Regions from separate parts of the Arthrobacter paludis genome, predicted to be linked through region 1. Evidence: predicted binding sites of a transcription regulator. Region 1 holds the regulator's gene; each other region holds the start of a gene.
What was found. The regulator HspR, encoded in region 1, represses chaperone genes until heat shock. The targets are predictions, from matches to a motif close to AAGTTGAGTCNNNNNGACTCAACTT.
Positions count from the first base shown of each region.

Region 2: the regulator HspR is predicted to act here: its motif matches at 2,425-2,449, upstream of AC1Q5D_RS16795 (Hsp20/alpha crystallin family protein).
Region 3: the regulator HspR is predicted to act here: its motif matches at 3,106-3,130, upstream of AC1Q5D_RS12915 (ATP-dependent Clp protease ATP-binding subunit).

Region 1 covers NZ_JBXAEW010000001.1:86,457-91,812, forward strand. Annotated here, with positions in the region: gene AC1Q5D_RS00475 (YccF domain-containing protein) at 1-38, opposite strand, end outside; gene trmB (tRNA (guanosine(46)-N7)-methyltransferase TrmB) at 285-1,058, shown strand; gene AC1Q5D_RS00485 (SRPBCC domain-containing protein) at 1,147-1,671, opposite strand; gene AC1Q5D_RS00490 (alpha/beta hydrolase) at 1,694-2,620, opposite strand; gene AC1Q5D_RS00495 (heat shock protein transcriptional repressor HspR) at 2,626-3,045, opposite strand; gene AC1Q5D_RS00500 (DnaJ C-terminal domain-containing protein) at 3,103-4,089, opposite strand; gene AC1Q5D_RS00505 (nucleotide exchange factor GrpE) at 4,268-4,975, opposite strand; gene dnaK (molecular chaperone DnaK) at 4,990-5,356, opposite strand, start outside.
Region 2 covers NZ_JBXAEW010000025.1:5,282-10,637, forward strand. Annotated here, with positions in the region: gene AC1Q5D_RS16785 (HNH endonuclease signature motif containing protein) at 1-1,565, shown strand, start outside; gene AC1Q5D_RS16790 (DUF305 domain-containing protein) at 1,687-2,280, opposite strand; gene AC1Q5D_RS16795 (Hsp20/alpha crystallin family protein) at 2,512-2,967, shown strand; gene AC1Q5D_RS16800 (OsmC family protein) at 3,115-3,675, opposite strand; SAM riboswitch class IV at 3,715-3,831, opposite strand; gene AC1Q5D_RS16805 (PucR family transcriptional regulator) at 4,028-5,203, opposite strand.
Region 3 covers NZ_JBXAEW010000014.1:51,360-56,715, reverse strand. Annotated here, with positions in the region: gene AC1Q5D_RS12920 (pullulanase X25 domain-containing protein) at 1-274, opposite strand, end outside; gene AC1Q5D_RS12915 (ATP-dependent Clp protease ATP-binding subunit) at 546-3,089, opposite strand; gene AC1Q5D_RS12910 (malonic semialdehyde reductase) at 3,262-3,885, shown strand; gene AC1Q5D_RS12905 (hypothetical protein) at 3,882-4,031, opposite strand; gene AC1Q5D_RS12900 (carboxylate-amine ligase) at 4,217-5,356, shown strand, end outside.

The sequences.
Region 1 (5,356 bases):
CAGATGACGTTGAGGACGGCGGCGAGCGCGGCATTCATGGTCCCCATTGTGGCCGCGCGGACGGCCCCCGGCCAGACGTGGGGGCGGGCGGTACCCTTGGTGCGGTGAGCACTGGAGAGAACCACCCCGCGGACGTGCCCGCCGCGGACGTCCCCGACACCCCGGACGCGGGCCTGCCGGCCGCGGGCGCCGCCGGCCCCGGCGTCCCCGCCGTCGACCCCCACCACAAGCCGCCGCAGCGCGGCCTCGCCGTCGACGACCCCCGCTACTACCGCACGCGGCCCGTGTCCTTCGTGCGCCGCGGGTCCCGGCTGCAGGGGCGCCGGCTGGAGGCGTGGGAACGCCAGGCCGAGCGGTTCATCGTGGACGTGCCGCGCGGGCGCGGGGAGACGTCCGTGGACCCCGACTACGTGCTCGACGCCGAGGCCGCCTTCGGGCGCCGCGCCCCGCTGACGGTGGAGATCGGATCCGGGCTCGGCGAGGCCGTCGCCCACGCGGCCGCCGAGCGGCCCGAGCGCAACTTCCTGGCCCTGGAGGTCTACCGTCCCGGGCTGGCGCAGCTGATGCTGCGCATCGAGCAGCGGGGCCTGGGGAACGTGCGCGCGGTCCAGGCCAACGCCCCGGAGGCCCTGGACGCCCTGCCGGCCGGATCGGTCGACGAGTTGTGGGTGTTCTTCCCCGACCCCTGGCACAAGAAGCGGCACCACAAGCGGCGCCTCGTCAACGAGTCGTTCGCGGAACAGGCGGCCCGCGCCCTCGCGCCCGGCGGCACGTGGCGCCTGGCCACGGACTGGTCCAGCTACGCCGAGCAGATGCGGCGGGTCCTCGAAGGCTCGGAGCACTTCGTGAACCTGAACCCGGGCGGTCGGGCCGGCGCCGACAGTCCGCTGGCGGCGGTCCGGCGCGGCGGACTCGAGGGGCACGACCCGGAGCCGGGGTTCTCGGACCCCGACGGCGGGTGGGCGCCCCGGTTCGAGGGCCGGATCCTGACCAGCTTCGAGCGCAAGGCCGGCAAGGCCGGGCGGCTCGTGTTCGACCTCGCGTACCGCCGGGTCTAGGCGGCGGGACCCACGAGACGACCTGTGTCTCCCTGGTGAGGGCCGGCGTGGCGCACGGACGGGCGCCCGCACGCGGGCCGGGACCGGCTCAGGGCTCGCGCGGGGGCAGCGCCGTCGACCCTTCCGGCCCGAACTCCTCCCGGTAGAGGCTCCAGAGGGAGACCCAGTCCTTGTCCGCCTCCTCGACGCACCCGCCGAGGGACTCGGCGAGGTGCGCGAGGCAGGCGTGCCAGCCGGCGCCGTCGCGCGCGCCGCGCCCCTGCGAGTCGATCGACGCCGCGAACACCAGCCGGGTGCCGGAGTCGTGCTCCTCGAGGGCGAGCCGCAGGGAGTCCGTCTCCCACGTGAACACGAGTTCGTGGCCGGTCTCCACGGAGACGACCTCGCCGCTCATGGCCTCGGCGTCCGGCTCCTCGGGGAACGTGAACTCGAGGGCCCGGCCGGGCGACCACTCGCCGACGACCGTGGCCGGGAACCAGGCCTTCAGCCCGTCGCGGGTGGTGACGGCCATCCAGGCGTCCCACCGGTTCACGGGCAGGTCCAGCCGATAGGTCAGGACCCAGCGGTGCCCCGCGGGCGCGAAGGACGCCGGCGGGATCGCGTGTGCGCTCATGGCAGGAGTCTAGGGCGTCCCGTCACGCCCGGCCCAGCGGCGGCAGGCCCGTCGTGGTGCGGGCGAGGTTGCGCAGCGACAGCGTCCCGGGGTCCCGGTACCCGTGCCGCGGGCGGGTCGCGGTCGGCACGAAGCGGGACGTGTTGTGTCCGGTCACGGGGAGCAGGCCGAGTTCGGGGAGGGCGCCGACCGGCATCCGCTCCCCCGGCGAGAGGGTCCGTCCGCTGAGGAGCCGGCCCGCGCGGGCCAGCCAGTCCCCGGCCGCCACGCCCTCCTGCAGGGCCGTGCCGGCCAGGCCCAGCCGGACGGGGTCGGCGGCCAGGCGCCGCGGCATGCCCGCGGAGCCGGTGGTCGTCAGCGCGTCGATGCGCGGACCCGGCGGGGCGTCCCGCGCGGCGAGCCGCTCGAGGGCGTGGGCGGCGAGCGTGGCCCCGTACGAGTGCGCCTCCAGCGCCGTGCGCGGGCCGTCGGGGCGCAGCCGGGCGAACTCGACGAGGTCGGCGAGGAGGCGGTCGACGCCGGCGCGTGCGGCGTGGTTGAACACGGCCCGCAGGAGCCCGGGCGAGGGATAGCCGAGCCAGGCGACGACGGCGGGGTCGTCCGCCCCGGCCGCCCGTTGTTCGAGCAGCAGCTGGCCGGCCTCCCTGGCCGTCCCCCACATCGCCGTGGCCGCGCGGATGCCCGAGCCCGAGAGCTGCCACGTCACCTGACCGGCGGTGTCGAGGTCGCCGACGGCGACGGCCGCGAGCGGCTCCCGGCCGTCGAGGTCCAGGTAGAGCAGCCGGCGGGGCGGGATGGTCCGGTCCATGGAGTGCGGGGACAGCGCGTGGACGACGCCGTCGAGCCCCGAGCGGTGGCGGGGCGGCAGGCCGTCCCGCACGGCCGTCGTGGCGCGCAGCCTCTCGTGGGCGGCCGCGCTGGCCTCCGCGTAGCTGGCCGGGCGTGGCACGGCGCTCAGGGCTGCGGGCGCCAGACCACGACGGCCTGGCTGCGCGGCCGCGGCCGCTGTCCGCGGGCGAGGGAGACGACGTCGCCGTGGGCGCCCGCCGCGAACACGCGGCTGAGCTCCGCGGACCTGCGGCGCACGTCCTCCAGCTCGTCCGTCAGCTCGCCGACGCGGGCCCTCAGCGCGGCGACCTGGTTCTCGAGGCTGAGGATGCGCTTGATGCCCTCGAGCGAGACGCCGTCCCGGGAGAGGCGCTGGACCTCGCGGAGCAGGTCGACGTCGTGCTGGCTGTAGCGGCGCTGCTTGCCGCGCTGGCGCGACGGCGAGACGAGCCCCAGCCGGTCGTACTGGCGCAGGGTCTGCGGGTGCAGCTCCGCGAGCTCGGCGGCCACGGAGATGACGAACACCGGGGTGAACCGGTCGGCCATGCCTCCTCCTTCCTAGGCCGCGCCCGCGGCCCCGCTGTGTGCCCTCGGCGGTTGCGCCTAGAGCGAGGCCTTCGAGGCGAGGCCCGCGCGCGGGTCCGCGCCGGCGGTGGCGGCCGCGAACGCCTTCACGGCCTCCTCGGCCTCCGCGGTGAGGTTCTGGGGAACGACGACGTCGAGGACGACGAGCAGGTCGCCCGTGGCCTTGGCGGTCTTGATGCCGCGGCCCTTGAGCCGCAGCGTGCGTCCGGAGCTGGACCCGGCCGGGACCTTGACCTTCACGGGTTCGCCCGTGAGCGTGGGGACCTCGATCTGCCCGCCGAGGGCCGCCTCCGCGAACGTCACGGGCACGTGGATGCGGATGTTGTTGTCCTCGCGCTGGAAGAACGGGTGCGGCTGGACGGAGACCTTCACGAGCAGGTCGCCGCTGCCGGCCGGACCGCGCTGGCCCTTGCCCTTGACGCGCACCGTCTGGCCGTCCTTGATGCCGGCGGGGATCCGCACGTCGATCACGTCGCCGCTGGCCTCACGCAGCCCGATCGTCGTGCCGCGCACGGCCCCGGCGAAGGAGATGCTCGTGGATGCGGTCCGGTCGGCGCCGCGCTGCGGGGCCTGCTGGAAGCCGCCGAAGCCCCCGAAGCCCCCGCCGCCGCCCCCTCCGAAGAGGTCCGCGAACTCGGGCGGCACCTGGCCGCCGCGGGCGCCCTGGAAGCCGCCCCCGCCGGCCGGCCCGCCGAAGAGGTTGGAGAAGATGTCCTCGAAGTCGGCCCCGCCGGGCGCCCCGTGGCCGCCGGCCTGGAAGCGGGCCCCCGAGCCCATGGCGCGGATGGCATCGTACTGGCGGCGCTCCTCGGGGTCGGACAGGACCGAGTTCGCCTCGGTGACGTCCTTGAAACGCTGCTCGGCCACCGCGTCGCCCGGGTTCGTGTCCGGGTGGTACTGGCGCGCGAGCTTGCGGTAGGCCTTCTTGATGTCGGCGTCGGATGCGTCCTTGGAGACGCCGAGGATCGCGTAGAAGTCCTTCTCGACCCAGTCCTGGCTTGCCATGGGTGGCGCTTCCTTCCCGAAAAACGTGGTGGGTGGTGGTGGAGAGCGGCGGGGGCCCGACCGGCTGCCCGGACCCCCCCCTTCCCTCCCCCCCCCCTGGAAAAACCCAAAAAAAGGGGGGGGGGGGGGGGGGGGAGGGGGGTGGTCCTGTCCTTTTCGCCCCCCCCCCCCCGGTGCGCTACTCCCCGGTGGAGACGATCACTTGGGCCGCGCGGATGACGCGCTCGCCCTTGCGGTAGCCGACCCGCAGGACCTGCGCGACGTGGTCCGCCGGGATCTCCGGGTTCGGCTGCTGCATGAGCGCCTCGTGGACGTTCGGGTCGAACGCGACCCCGTCCTCCGCGATCCGCTCCAGCCCGTGGCCGGACAGGATCCCGTCCAGCTTCCGGGCGACCGCCGCGAACGGGCCGTCCTCGAGGTCCCCGTGCGCCTTGGCGGCGTCCAGGTCGTCCAGGACCGGCAGCATGCTGGCCAGCACGGACTGCACCGCGAGTTCGCGCACGGCCTCGCGGTCCCGCTCGACGCGCTTGCGGTAGTTGACGTACTCCGCCTGCAGGCGCAGCAGGTCCTCGCGGAGCTCGGCCTCCCGCGGCGATTCCTCGCCCGGGGTGGCCGCGTTGAGGATCTGCTCGGCCTGGGACAGGGCGTCGCCCGAGTCGTGGGCCTCGCCGGCGACGGCGGGCTCGTGCCCGGGCTCCCCCGGCTGCGCGCCGCCGTCGGACTGGCCCGGCTGGGCCCCGCCGTCGGGCTCCCCGCCGGAGGGCTGGGCGCCCGCGGCGGGGTCCGCGTCGCCGCGGACCGCGCCCGTCTCGGGGTCGATCTTGCGCTTGTCGGTGAAGCGGATGGGCTCCTCGCCGTGCTCCGCCTCGTTGCCGTGGTGCGGCATGGTCGCTACCGCCTTTACTTCTTGTCGGTGTCCTCGTCGACGACCTCGGCGTCGACGATGTCCTCGTCCTGGCCGTCGTTGCCGGAGGGGCCCTCGGCGCCGGCGGCGGAGGCGTCGGCCTGCGCCTGGGAGTACAGGGCCTCGCCGAGCTTGGTCTGGGACGCCTGCAGCTTCTCGTAGGCGGCCTTGACCTCGTCGTCGTTGTCCTGCTTCTCCAGGGCCGCCTTCAGGGCGTCGACGTCGGCCTGGACCTCGGTCTTGACCTCCTCGGGCAGCTTGTCCGCGTTGTCCTTGATGAGCTTGTCCACGGAGTAGGCGGACTGCTCGGCGGCGTTGCGGGTCTCGGCGGCCTCGCGGCGGGCCTTGTCCTCGGAGGCGTGC
Region 2 (5,356 bases), on a different contig from region 1:
CCAAGGAGCGCGTCCGGCGTCACCGGGCCGACCGCGCCGTCGTGGTCTCCCCCGGCGAGGAGGGCATGGCCGAACTCTTCGCGAAGATCCCCGCCGAGTACGGCGTCGCCGTGGCGGACCGCCTGTCCAACATCGCGGCGGAACTCAAGAGCCAGCCCGGGGAAACCCGCACCATGACGCAACTCCGCGCCGACGTCCTCGTGGAGCTTGTCCTCGGAACCGAGGAAGCCTCCGCATGGGAGAACATCCGCGCGGAAGTCATGGTCCTCCTGCCGCACACCTGCCTTCCCACCGCGACCAGAACGGACTCCGCCGCCGAGACCGGTGCCGCGACGGCCGTCGGCGCCGCGAGGGGAGAGAGCGCCGCGAGGGGAGAGGGCGCCGCGAGGGAAGCCGGAGCCGGAGCCGAGCCCGTCTGCGCTTTCGAGGGAGCTGTCGGGGCCCCGTCCGACCGCGGCGCCGACGGGGCCCGACGCGACCGTGCCGACACCGACAGCGCCGACAGCGAAGGCCAGTCTGAGATTCTGGCCCGTCCCGGAGTCGAGGGCCGGGACGAGCTGCACCCCGAGGGGGATGACCAGCCTGCTGACGAAGGCGCGTCGGGTGTTACGGAGCCCGCCGCGTTGTCGTCCGGCTCGTCATGGGCGGCGCTGCCGCAGGGGGCGGCGGGCGGTGTCGCTGGTGCGGGGACCGCTGTGGAAACCGAGGTCCTTCGGCGAGAGGTCGCGGGCGGCGATGCAGAGCATGGGCTGGACCCCGGGGAACCGGCCGCTGCCGATACCCGGGCGGGCTCTGCCGGCGGGGCGCATCTCGTCGGATACGGACCCCTCGACACGGATACCGCCCTCGCGCTGGCCGCCTCCGCCGCGACCTGGGACCGCCTCTATACCGGGCCCGATGGGCGCACCATCGTCGCGATGGCCGCCCGGAAGTACCGGCCGGCCGACCGGGAGCGCCGGGCCATCCGTGCCGCACTGTGCACCGGGTCTCCCGCGCCGCCCCCGGGGGGTTGCCCAGCGGCCGTCGACTGGCGAGGTCTGTTCACGCCGCCGTCGGCTCTGGCCCGTCCCAACTATGGAAGGGCCCGCTACCGACCCAGCCGCGCGCAGCAGCGGGTCCTGAAGGCCCGGCAACCCACCTGCAGCGTCGGCGGCTGCAACATGCCGGCCCGCGAGAACGACCATGCCATCGAGTGGGCCGCGGGAGGGGAGACCAGCCTGGACAATCTCCACCCCGACTGCGCCCGCCACCATGCACTGGACACCGCCGGACTCATGCGCTCCACGCCGCTCGGCGGCGGCGCCATCGAGTTCACCACCGTCACGGGCCGGCGCCACATCACCGCGCCGGAGATCCCTTGGGCCATTCACGGGCCACCGCCTCCGCGCGAACCAGCCCCGGCTGCGGAGTCCCCACGGGCCATCCCCGTCGATCCCCACTCGGAAAAGGTCTGGGCCTACGGCCTCGAAGACCTCCGCCGGGGTGTCGCCGCGAGGGAGGCCGCTGCCGCTTCGCCGGTCAAGCCACACGAGGGACCATCGGACGACGACGTCCCGCCGTTCTGAACGCGGAGCCCGCCGCCGATCAGCCATGGCATCCGCCCCGGACGGAGCGACCCCGGACGGAGCGACCCCGGGCGGAGCGTCCCGGGGGCGGAGCGTCCCGGGCGCACGCGCCGGCGGGCGCTCAGTACCGGGAGAGTAGTTGCTCCATCTGGGCGATCTCCTCGCGGTGGTGGTCGACCATCTGCCGGGCCAGCCCGACGGCCTGGTCGTTGAACCCATCGCTCACCTGCTGCTGGGCCATCGCGACGGCACCCTGGTGGTGCTCGATCATTCCGGCGAGGTAGATCCGTTCGGCCTCGCCGGCCGGGGCGTCGCGGAGCCGGTCCATCTCCTCGTCGGAGAGCAGGCCCTCCATGGAGCGCTGAAGCCCGTCGGTCGCCTGCTGCGGGGAGGTCGATTCGCCCTGGGCCTTCAGCCACGCGCCCAGTTGCTCGGCCTGGCTGGAGTGGTTGGCGCCGACCTGCCGGGCCACGTCCTCCACGTCGTCGTCGATCCCCGGCTTGGCGAGGAGGATGTCGGTCATTTCGATGCCCTGCTCGCGGTGCGGGAGCATCGTCTGCGCGAAGAGTGCGTCCTCCGGGCTGTGGTCCGTGGCGCTGTCGATGGCCTCCGTTGCTGCGGCGGGGGCGGGCTCGGGGGACGGGGCGGAACAACCGGCCAGCGCCAACGCGAGTGCGGCGGCTGCGGCCGGAAGGGCGGCGGAAAGCTTCGGCATGGGTTCCTTCGACGGGGGCGGGGATGTTCCCTCACCCCCCGTGGGAACGCCCCACAGACTATCCGTCCACCGACCGCGCATCCGCGTTCACCCACGGCGTGGCGAAGATCTGGCACTCACATCAGGAGAGTGCTAATCTCATAACAGTTGAGTCGGAGAGACTCAACTCTAGGGACGCCCTAGGAAGACCACGACAAGGCACCCCGGTGCCGCGAAAGGGAGTTGATCGCAATGGCCACCATGTTCGACCCGTTCCGCGAGCTCGACCGCGTTGCGGGCGCCCTCCTCGAGGGGCGCAGCGCCCTGCGGGAGATGCCGATGGACCTGTTCCGCCAAGGGGACCACTACGTCCTCAGCGCCGACCTGCCCGGCATCGATCCGGACTCCGTCGACATCGACGTCGACGGCCAGCTCCTGACCATCCGGGCCGAGCGCACGCTCAACGCCGACGAGGACGTCCAGTGGATCACCCGGGAGCGCCGCGGAGGCAGCTTCGTGCGGCAGCTGAGCCTGGGCCAGGGCCTGGACACTGAGAACATCGCGGCCCACTACGACCGCGGCGTGCTCAGCGTGACCATCCCGGTCCAGGAAACTGCCAAGCCCCGCAAGATCGCCGTCCAGGCCGGCACCCCGGCCGAGACGATCGAGGGCAAGACCGGCGGCCGGCAGCGCTCCGTCGAGGCGTAGCCCCGCCTCCGGGCGCGGGCGCGCGCCCGCAAGCGGCGCCCGCCCGCGCCCGGGCCCTCACGCGCAGCGGCCCCCGCCCGAGCCCTCACGCGCAGCGGCGCCGGGACACCACCCAACGTGGCGTCCCGGCGCCGCCGGCGTTCCGGGTCAGGCCTTGGCGACCTCCACGGAGACGGGTACCGGGTTGCGGAACAGGTCCAGCACCGGGCAGTGCTCGTCGACGGTCCGCTGCAGTTCCTCGTAGCGCTCCCGGGGCTCGGGTCCGGTCAGGGTGACCTTGAGCCGGACGTCCGAGAAGCCGGGGCGGACGCCGTCGGCCGTGCCGAACAGGCCGCGGACGTCCAGGTCGCCCTCGGCGTCGATCGCGATGTCCTCGACGCGGATGCCCAGCTGGTGCGCGTACAGCCGGTAGACCACGACCTGGCAGGAGATGAGCGCGGCCAGCGCAGCCTCCACGGGGCTCGTGCCCTCGTCGTCGCCGGCCAGGGCCGCCGGCTCGTCGATCGTGAACTCGTGCCGGCCGGCCGTGATCCGGGTCGCGACCGAGCCGATTCCCTCTCCACGCGCCCGGAACACGAGGTCGGCGTTCCCCGGGTCCTGCCCGATGCGCTCGAACCAGTTGCGGCCCGCGGCCTCGAGCCGTTCGGCGCGGACCGTGGCCTCCTCGAGGTCGATGTCGAAGTCCGGGGTGATGGCGGTTTCGGTCATAGGTGTGCCTTTCGCTCTCCACGCGCCGCGTCCCCTGCGGCGCCGTACTTACGCGCGCCGGGCTGGCGCGCGTCGAATCGTCACCTGGGGCACCCCGCTACAGCCTGAGGGTTGCCGCCCCGCCGGCCAGGGCCTTCGCGGCAGGGACTCTTGATTCAGGGCCGATTGTGCCCTGTTTCACAATGTCGCGGCAACCGGAGGCGTCGCTGGGAGTCACGTGGGGCGCCACCGGCGCCATAGGGTGTGCGGGGGCGGACGACGGCGGCGCGCCTGAGGCGCCGGTCCGCCCGGCGACGCGCTTGGGGCGCCGGTCCGCCCACCGGCCTGCTGCGCGCTGTCCCGTCGCCCGCGCCTACGCCCAGACGATCACGAGGCGGGCGGCCTCCCTCGGCACGGTCGGATCGATGCCCGTCAGGTCGGCGAAGCGGCGCAGGCGGTTCATGAGGGTGTTCCGGTGGCAGAACACGCGCCGGCAGGCCTCGGCGACGCTTCCCGTCTCGAGGTAGGCGCGGACGGCCTCGACCAGCCGCGTGTGCTCGGCGGGTCCGCAGCCGGCAAGTGCCGAGTCGACCGGTGCGCCGAGGGGCACGCCCGCCTCAGCCAGCCGGAGCCGCGCGATCCGGGGCCACGCGTCGTCCAGCGTCGCGGCCCGCCCATCCACGGGATCGGCCAGGCCGGCCAATTCGCGCGCCAGCCGCGCCGCGGGCCAGATGCCGGCGAGCCCGTCGACCGATTCGACCAGGCCGCAGGACAGGGCCCGGACCCGCTCGGTGGTCTCGGCCGCCGCGGAGCCCGGCCGGCCCGGGGCCCAGAGGACCGTGAGGCCGTCCGCGGACGGGTGGGCCATCATGAGGACTCCCCGGCGCTCCGCCTGGGCGGCCGCGATCCGCAATCCCGAGGCCGCGTCACCGAGTGCGACGGCGACGCAGAGCGGCGTCCCGGCATCGATGCCGAGCCCCTCGGCGATCGCCTCGAGCTGGGCGGGGGTCGCCGCGGTCGGACCGAGTAGGGCCGCCAGGTGCGCCTGGCGGGCGGAGCTCTCCTCCAGTGCCATCCGCTGGCTCTCGCGCAGGTAGACCGCCTGCGTCAAGGCTGCGTACTCGTCGACGATCCGCCACACCGAGTCCGCCTGCCGCACCAGGAGCGGCGCGTCGCCGGGCCCGGCCTGACCGCGCAGCCGGTCCCACAGCACCGTGAAGTCCTGGCGGATGGCCGTCATCAGCGACGCGACCGGGATCCCTGCCCTGGCCCGCGACACCCCGACCTCCAGGGCGATGTCCTGCTGCTCCGCCTCGAGGGCCACCCGGTCGGCCCCCGGCCGCAGCCCCGCGATCAGGGCCTCGAACGACGCGGTGCCGGTCCGGCGGATCTCGCGGGCCGGAAGCGGACCGCCGCGGTAGTCCTCGAGCTCGAGGACCCGGGCGAGGAACGCGTCCGTCAACTCCTCCGCGTCCAGGCCGTCGAGCAGTTCGTTCCAGCGCCGGGCGTCGGAATCCGACAGTCCGGCTGCTTCAGGGGTCTCCAACACGGCCTCCGCGGGCAAAAATTGGGCATTTGCACACGCCAGTCTACGGAACCGGATGTGATTGGCGACACAAGAACGCGTGGGTCCAGGGCATGCTGGGTGGTGGCCGGGGCCGACCCGGCCGGCATCACCCACCACGCGTCCCGCGGAGGAGAC
Region 3 (5,356 bases), on a different contig from region 1:
ACGCGGCCCGGGCGCGCTGCCCCTCGTCGGTGATCGACCAGCCGGCGCGGGACTTGGCGATCCAGCCGGCCTTCACGAGGCGGGCCGTTGCCGTGTTGAGGCTGCGGTGGCCGCGGGTGACGCCGGCGCTGAGCGGCTCGGCCTCGGTGGCGGTCTGCGGGACACGGTCGAGGGCGGCGGCGAGGACGTCCGCCGCGCCGAGCCGCTGCCCGGGCAGGTCGGCGAGGATGTCGAGTACGGCCTTGAGTCGGAGGTCGGTGTTCACGCGGGTCATGGCGCTCCTTGGTCGTGGGTTCCCGCGACGATCCTTGCCGAACGGGAGCCGGACACGCCAGAGCCGCCGGTCGTTGACCTCGGCCCCGTGCGCGCCCCCGCCCACGCCGCTCCGCAACGGCCCTGATCGGAGGCGGCTCGGCCGTGCGCGGGCAGCCGGGCCGGACCGGCGCGGTGCCGGTCCGGCCCGGTGCGTGACGCTCCATGACGGACGCCGCGCGACGCTCCACGACGGACGCCGCGCGACGGCCCGGCCGCGGGGCGCGGTTCCCCTACGCCGCGTGCGCCAGCGGGGCGGCCGCGGCCACGGCCAGGGAGCCGTCGGCCACCGTGACGCGCACGGTCCCGCCCGGGACGAGCTCCCCGGCGACCAGGAGGTCCGCCACGGCGTCGTCCAGTTCGCGCTGGATGACGCGGCGCAGCGGGCGGGCGCCGAACTCCGGCTCGTGGCCGGCCTCGGCGATCCACGCGACCGCGGCGTCGTCGACGTCCAGCCCGTAGCCCTGGGCGGCCAGCCGCTCCGCGGTGCGGCGCAGCTGCAGCCGCACGATCTCGGCCAGCTGCCCGGGCTCGAGCTTGCGGAATAGGACGGTCTCGTCGATCCGGTTCAGGAACTCGGGGCGCATGACCTCGCGCAGGCGGCCCATGACCTTGGCCCGCAGCTCGCGCTCGGACCCGGCCGCGTCCCCGGCCGCGAACCCGAGCGGGGCGCCGCGGCTGGCCAGGAACTCGGAGCCGAGGTTGCTGGTCATGATGACCACCGTGTTCCGGAAGTCGACGGTGCGGCCCTGCCCGTCGGTCAGGCGCCCGTCGTCGAGCACCTGCAGCAGCAGGTTGAACACGTCCGGGTGCGCCTTCTCGACCTCGTCCAGCAGGACGACGGAGTAGGGGCGGCGCCGCACGCGTTCGGTCAGCTGCCCGGCCTCGTCGTAGCCGACGTACCCCGGAGGGGCGCCGACCAGGCGCGAGACCGTGTGGCGCTCGCCGAACTCGCTCATGTCCACCCGGACCATCGCCGACTCGTCCCCGAACAGGGACGCCGCGAGCGCCTTGGCCAGCTCCGTCTTGCCGACGCCCGTCGGGCCCAGGAACAGGAAGCTGCCCACGGGACGGCCCTCGTCGCCGAGGCCGGTGCGCGAACGGCGGACCGCCTTGGCGACGGCGGCGACGGCGTCGTCCTGTCCGACCACGCGCCCGTGCAGCTCCTCCTCGAGGCGGGCGAGGCGGGACTTCTCGTCCTCGGTCAGGCGCGCGGCGGGGATCCCCGTGGCCCGCGCGATCACGTCCGCGATCTCGGCCTCGCCGACCGTGGGGCCCGTGGCCGCGCCGCCGTCGTCCGCCCCGGCGCCCTCGAGCCGGGCGGCGACGCGCGCGAGCTCGTCGCGCAGCTCGCCGGCACGCTCGTAGTCCTCGCCGGCGACGGCGTCGTTCTTCTCCGCCTCCAGCTCGGCCAGCCGCGCCCGCAGGGCCGCCGTGTCCACCACGGGCCCGCGCGCCAGGCTCAGCCGGGCGCCGGCCTGGTCGATGAGGTCGATCGCCTTGTCCGGCAGGTGCCGGTCCGTGACGTAGCGGGCGGAGAGCTCGACGGCGGCGCGGATCGCCTCCGGCGCGTACTCCACGCCGTGGTGCTCCGCGTAGCGGTCCTTGAGCCCGTCGAGGATCGCGACGGCGTCCTCGAGGGACGGCTCGCCGACGGTCACGGGTTGGAAGCGGCGCTCGAGGGCCGGGTCCTTCTCCACCTTGCGGTACTCGGCCAGCGTGGTCGCCCCGACCAGGTGGAGGTCGCCGCGGGCCAGCCGCGGCTTCAGGATGTTCCCGGCGTCCATGCCGCCCTCACCGCCGCCGCCCGCGCCGACGACCGTGTGCAGCTCGTCGATGAACACGATCACGCCGCCGTTCTGGGCCGCGATCTCGTCCAGGGTGCCGGTCAGCCGCTCCTCGAAGTCGCCGCGGTACTTGGTCCCCGCCAGCATCGCGGGCAGGTCCAGGGCCACGACGCGCTGGTCCTTCAGCCGGGCCGGCACGGACCCGTCGGCGATCGCCTGGGCCAGGCCCTCGACGACGGCCGTCTTGCCGACGCCGGCCTCGCCGATCAGGACCGGGTTGTTCTTCGTGCGCCGGGCCAGGATCTCCACGGCCTGCTCGATCTCGGAGGCCCGGCCGATCACCGGGTCCAGCCGGCCCTCGCGGGCCTCCGCGGTGAGGTCGCGCCCGAACCGGTCGAGGTTCGGGGTGGCGCCGGACGACTGACCCGTGCCCTCGGCGGCCTCGGACTGCGGCGCGGGGCCGGCGGCCGGCTGGGCCCCGGACTGCAGCGCCTGCGGGGTCACGCCGCGCGCGGCCAGCAACTGCCCGGCCGGGGCGTCCTGGCCCAGGACGAACGCGAAGAACAGGTGCTCGGGGTCGATGTACGTCGACCCGGAGGCCCGCGCGACCTGGTAGGCGTCGAGCAGGGCGCGCCGGGCCGAGCCCGTCAGGGACACCGCGGCGTCCGGGCGGGCCTCGCCGGCGGCGGGCAGCCGCTGCTCGGCGTCGGCCGCGATCGCCTTCGGGTCCGCGCCGGCCGCGGCCGCGATGGACGCCGCGGGCTCGGCCTGGACGAGGGCGTGGAGCAGGTGCAGGGCATCGACCTCGGCATGGCCGTGGCCGAGCGCGTACCGCCCCGCCGCCTCCACGGTCTCGTGCGTGCGCCGGCTGAGGACCCGCATCAGGTCCACCGGACGGCCCGCTGGGGCGCGCTGTCCCTGCAGGTAGCGCGCGAGGAACTCGTCGAACGGTCCGCCGTTGAAGGCAGCCGGTCCGAAGAATGCAGGCATGTACTCCTCCTCAGGTAATTTGAGTGCCTTCGACTCAAGTTAGCGCTGAAGGGGCTGGATCTATTCCCCGGCATCGGCGACGGCGGACCGTGGAACCGGACACACCCGCTGGCGGCCGGGCCGTCGGGTGGCGGACGATGGGCTGAACGTCCCCGACCCGAAGGAGCCCGCCGTGAGCCAGAACGCCGTCCGCGACTTGGAAGCCGTCCTCGACATCGACCACGCGGCGGCCGCCGCGCTCTTCCTCGAGGGCCGCACCGCCAACACCTTCTCCGCGGATCCCGTCCCGCGCGAGAAGCTGGAGGCCATCTACGAACTGGCCAAGATGGGGCCGACCATGATGAACAACCAGCCGCTGCGGATCACGTGGGTCGAGTCCGGCGGGGCCCGGGAGCGGCTCGGCCAGCACCTGCTGCCGGGCAATGCCGCCAAGGCGCGGACCGCACCCGCCGTCGCCGTCCTCTCCTACGACCCGCAGTGGCACGAGCACTTCGGCACGTTCTTCCCCCACGCCCCCGAGCGGCGGGAGATGTTCGAGGGCAACGAGGCGCTCCGGATCGAGACGGCCAGGAACAACGCGTGGCTCCAGGCGGGCTACTTCATCATGGCGGTCCGCGCCGTCGGGCTGAACGCCGGGCCGATGGGCGGGTTCGACGCGGCCGGGATCGACGCCGAGTTCAACGCGGAGACCGGCCACCGCTCGTTCCTCGTCGTGAACGTCGGCACACCGGGCGAAGAGCCCTGGTTCGACCGCCTCCCGCGGCTCGAGGCCGCGACGGCCGTCCGCTCCGTCTAGGAGCCGCCGCCGGCGGGCTTGCCGTACAGCGGCGGGATCACGTCCTCGTCCACGCCCTCGGCCAGGGGCGGCGAGTCCGGATCCGGCGTGCCGAGGCTGTGGATGAGGGCCTCGCGGGCGCCCTCGGGCTTCTCCTGGGATTCCATGGCGGTGGGCTCCTTGCATCGGTCGGGGTGTTTTCCCGCCACCGTACCGAGCCCGCGGCGGCGGGTGAAGAGGCGTGTCCGGAACGTGATCCGGGCCGCGGCCGCGGGTGCCGCGCGCACCCCTGTCCGCGCGGCGGGCCCGGTGCTAGGTTGGCCGCATCCCGTACCCGCAGGAAGGATGCCGAGTGCCCGCAACCCCCGCTGGCGCCCCCGAGGGGGCCGGTCCGCGCACGTTCGGAGTCGAGGAGGAGATGCTCCTCGTGAACCGCCGGACGTTCCGGCCGACGCGTGGCGCGCACGCCACGATCGAGAGCTACCTCGCGGAGCACGGGACACGGCCGGCGGCGGGTGCCCCCGAGCTGACCCTGGAGGTCAAGGAGGAGCAGATCGAGGTCGTCTCGCCCCCGGCGACGAGCCTCGCGGACCTCGAGCGCAGCATCCGCCGCGGCCGCCGCATGGCGATCGACGCCGCCGCCGCGGCCGACGCGACCGTGGCCGCCCTGGGGACCTCGCCCTATGCGGAGCAGGCGCACGTCGTCCCGAACGAGCGGTACCTGCGGATGGCGGAGAACTTCGGCCGCATCCTCGAGGAGACGCTGACCTGCGGGTTCCACGTGCACGTCGCCGTGTCCGGCCTCGAGGAGGGCGTCGCCGTCCTGGACCGGATCCGCGTGTGGCTGCCGATCGTCCTCGGCCTGAGCGCGAACTCGCCCTTCTGGCACGACGCCCCCAGCGGGTTCGCCAGCTACCGCTACCAGGCCTGGGGGCGCTGGCCGACGACGGGCCCCAGCGGCATCTTCGGCTCCGCCCAGGCCTACCGCGACCGGGTCGCCCTGCTGATGGACTCGGGCGTCCCGCTCGACGAGGGCATGGTCTACTTCGACGCCCGCTACTCGGACAAGGTCCCCACCGTCGAGATCCGGGTCGCCGACGTCTGCACGGACGCGCACCACGCCGCGACCCTCGCCGCCACGATCCGCGCCCTCGTCGAGACGGCCTCCCGCCGCTGGCGCGAGGGCACGGCGCCCGACCAGACGACGGCGGACGTGCTGCGCGTCTGGCACTTCCAGGCGAGCCGGGCCGGCGCCCGCGGCCCGCTCGTCGACGCCCGCACCCGGCGGGCCGCCACCGCGCAGGACGCGGTCGCGGGCCTGCTCGAGCACATCGGGCCCGCCCTGGACGCCTTCGGCGAGCGCGACGCCGTCGAAACCGGGCTGCGGGACATCCTCGACAGCGGCGGGGGAGCGGACGCGCAGCTCGCCGCCTTCCGCCACCGCGAGCGCCTCGAGGACGTCGTCGCCGACGTCGTGGAGCGCACCGCCGGG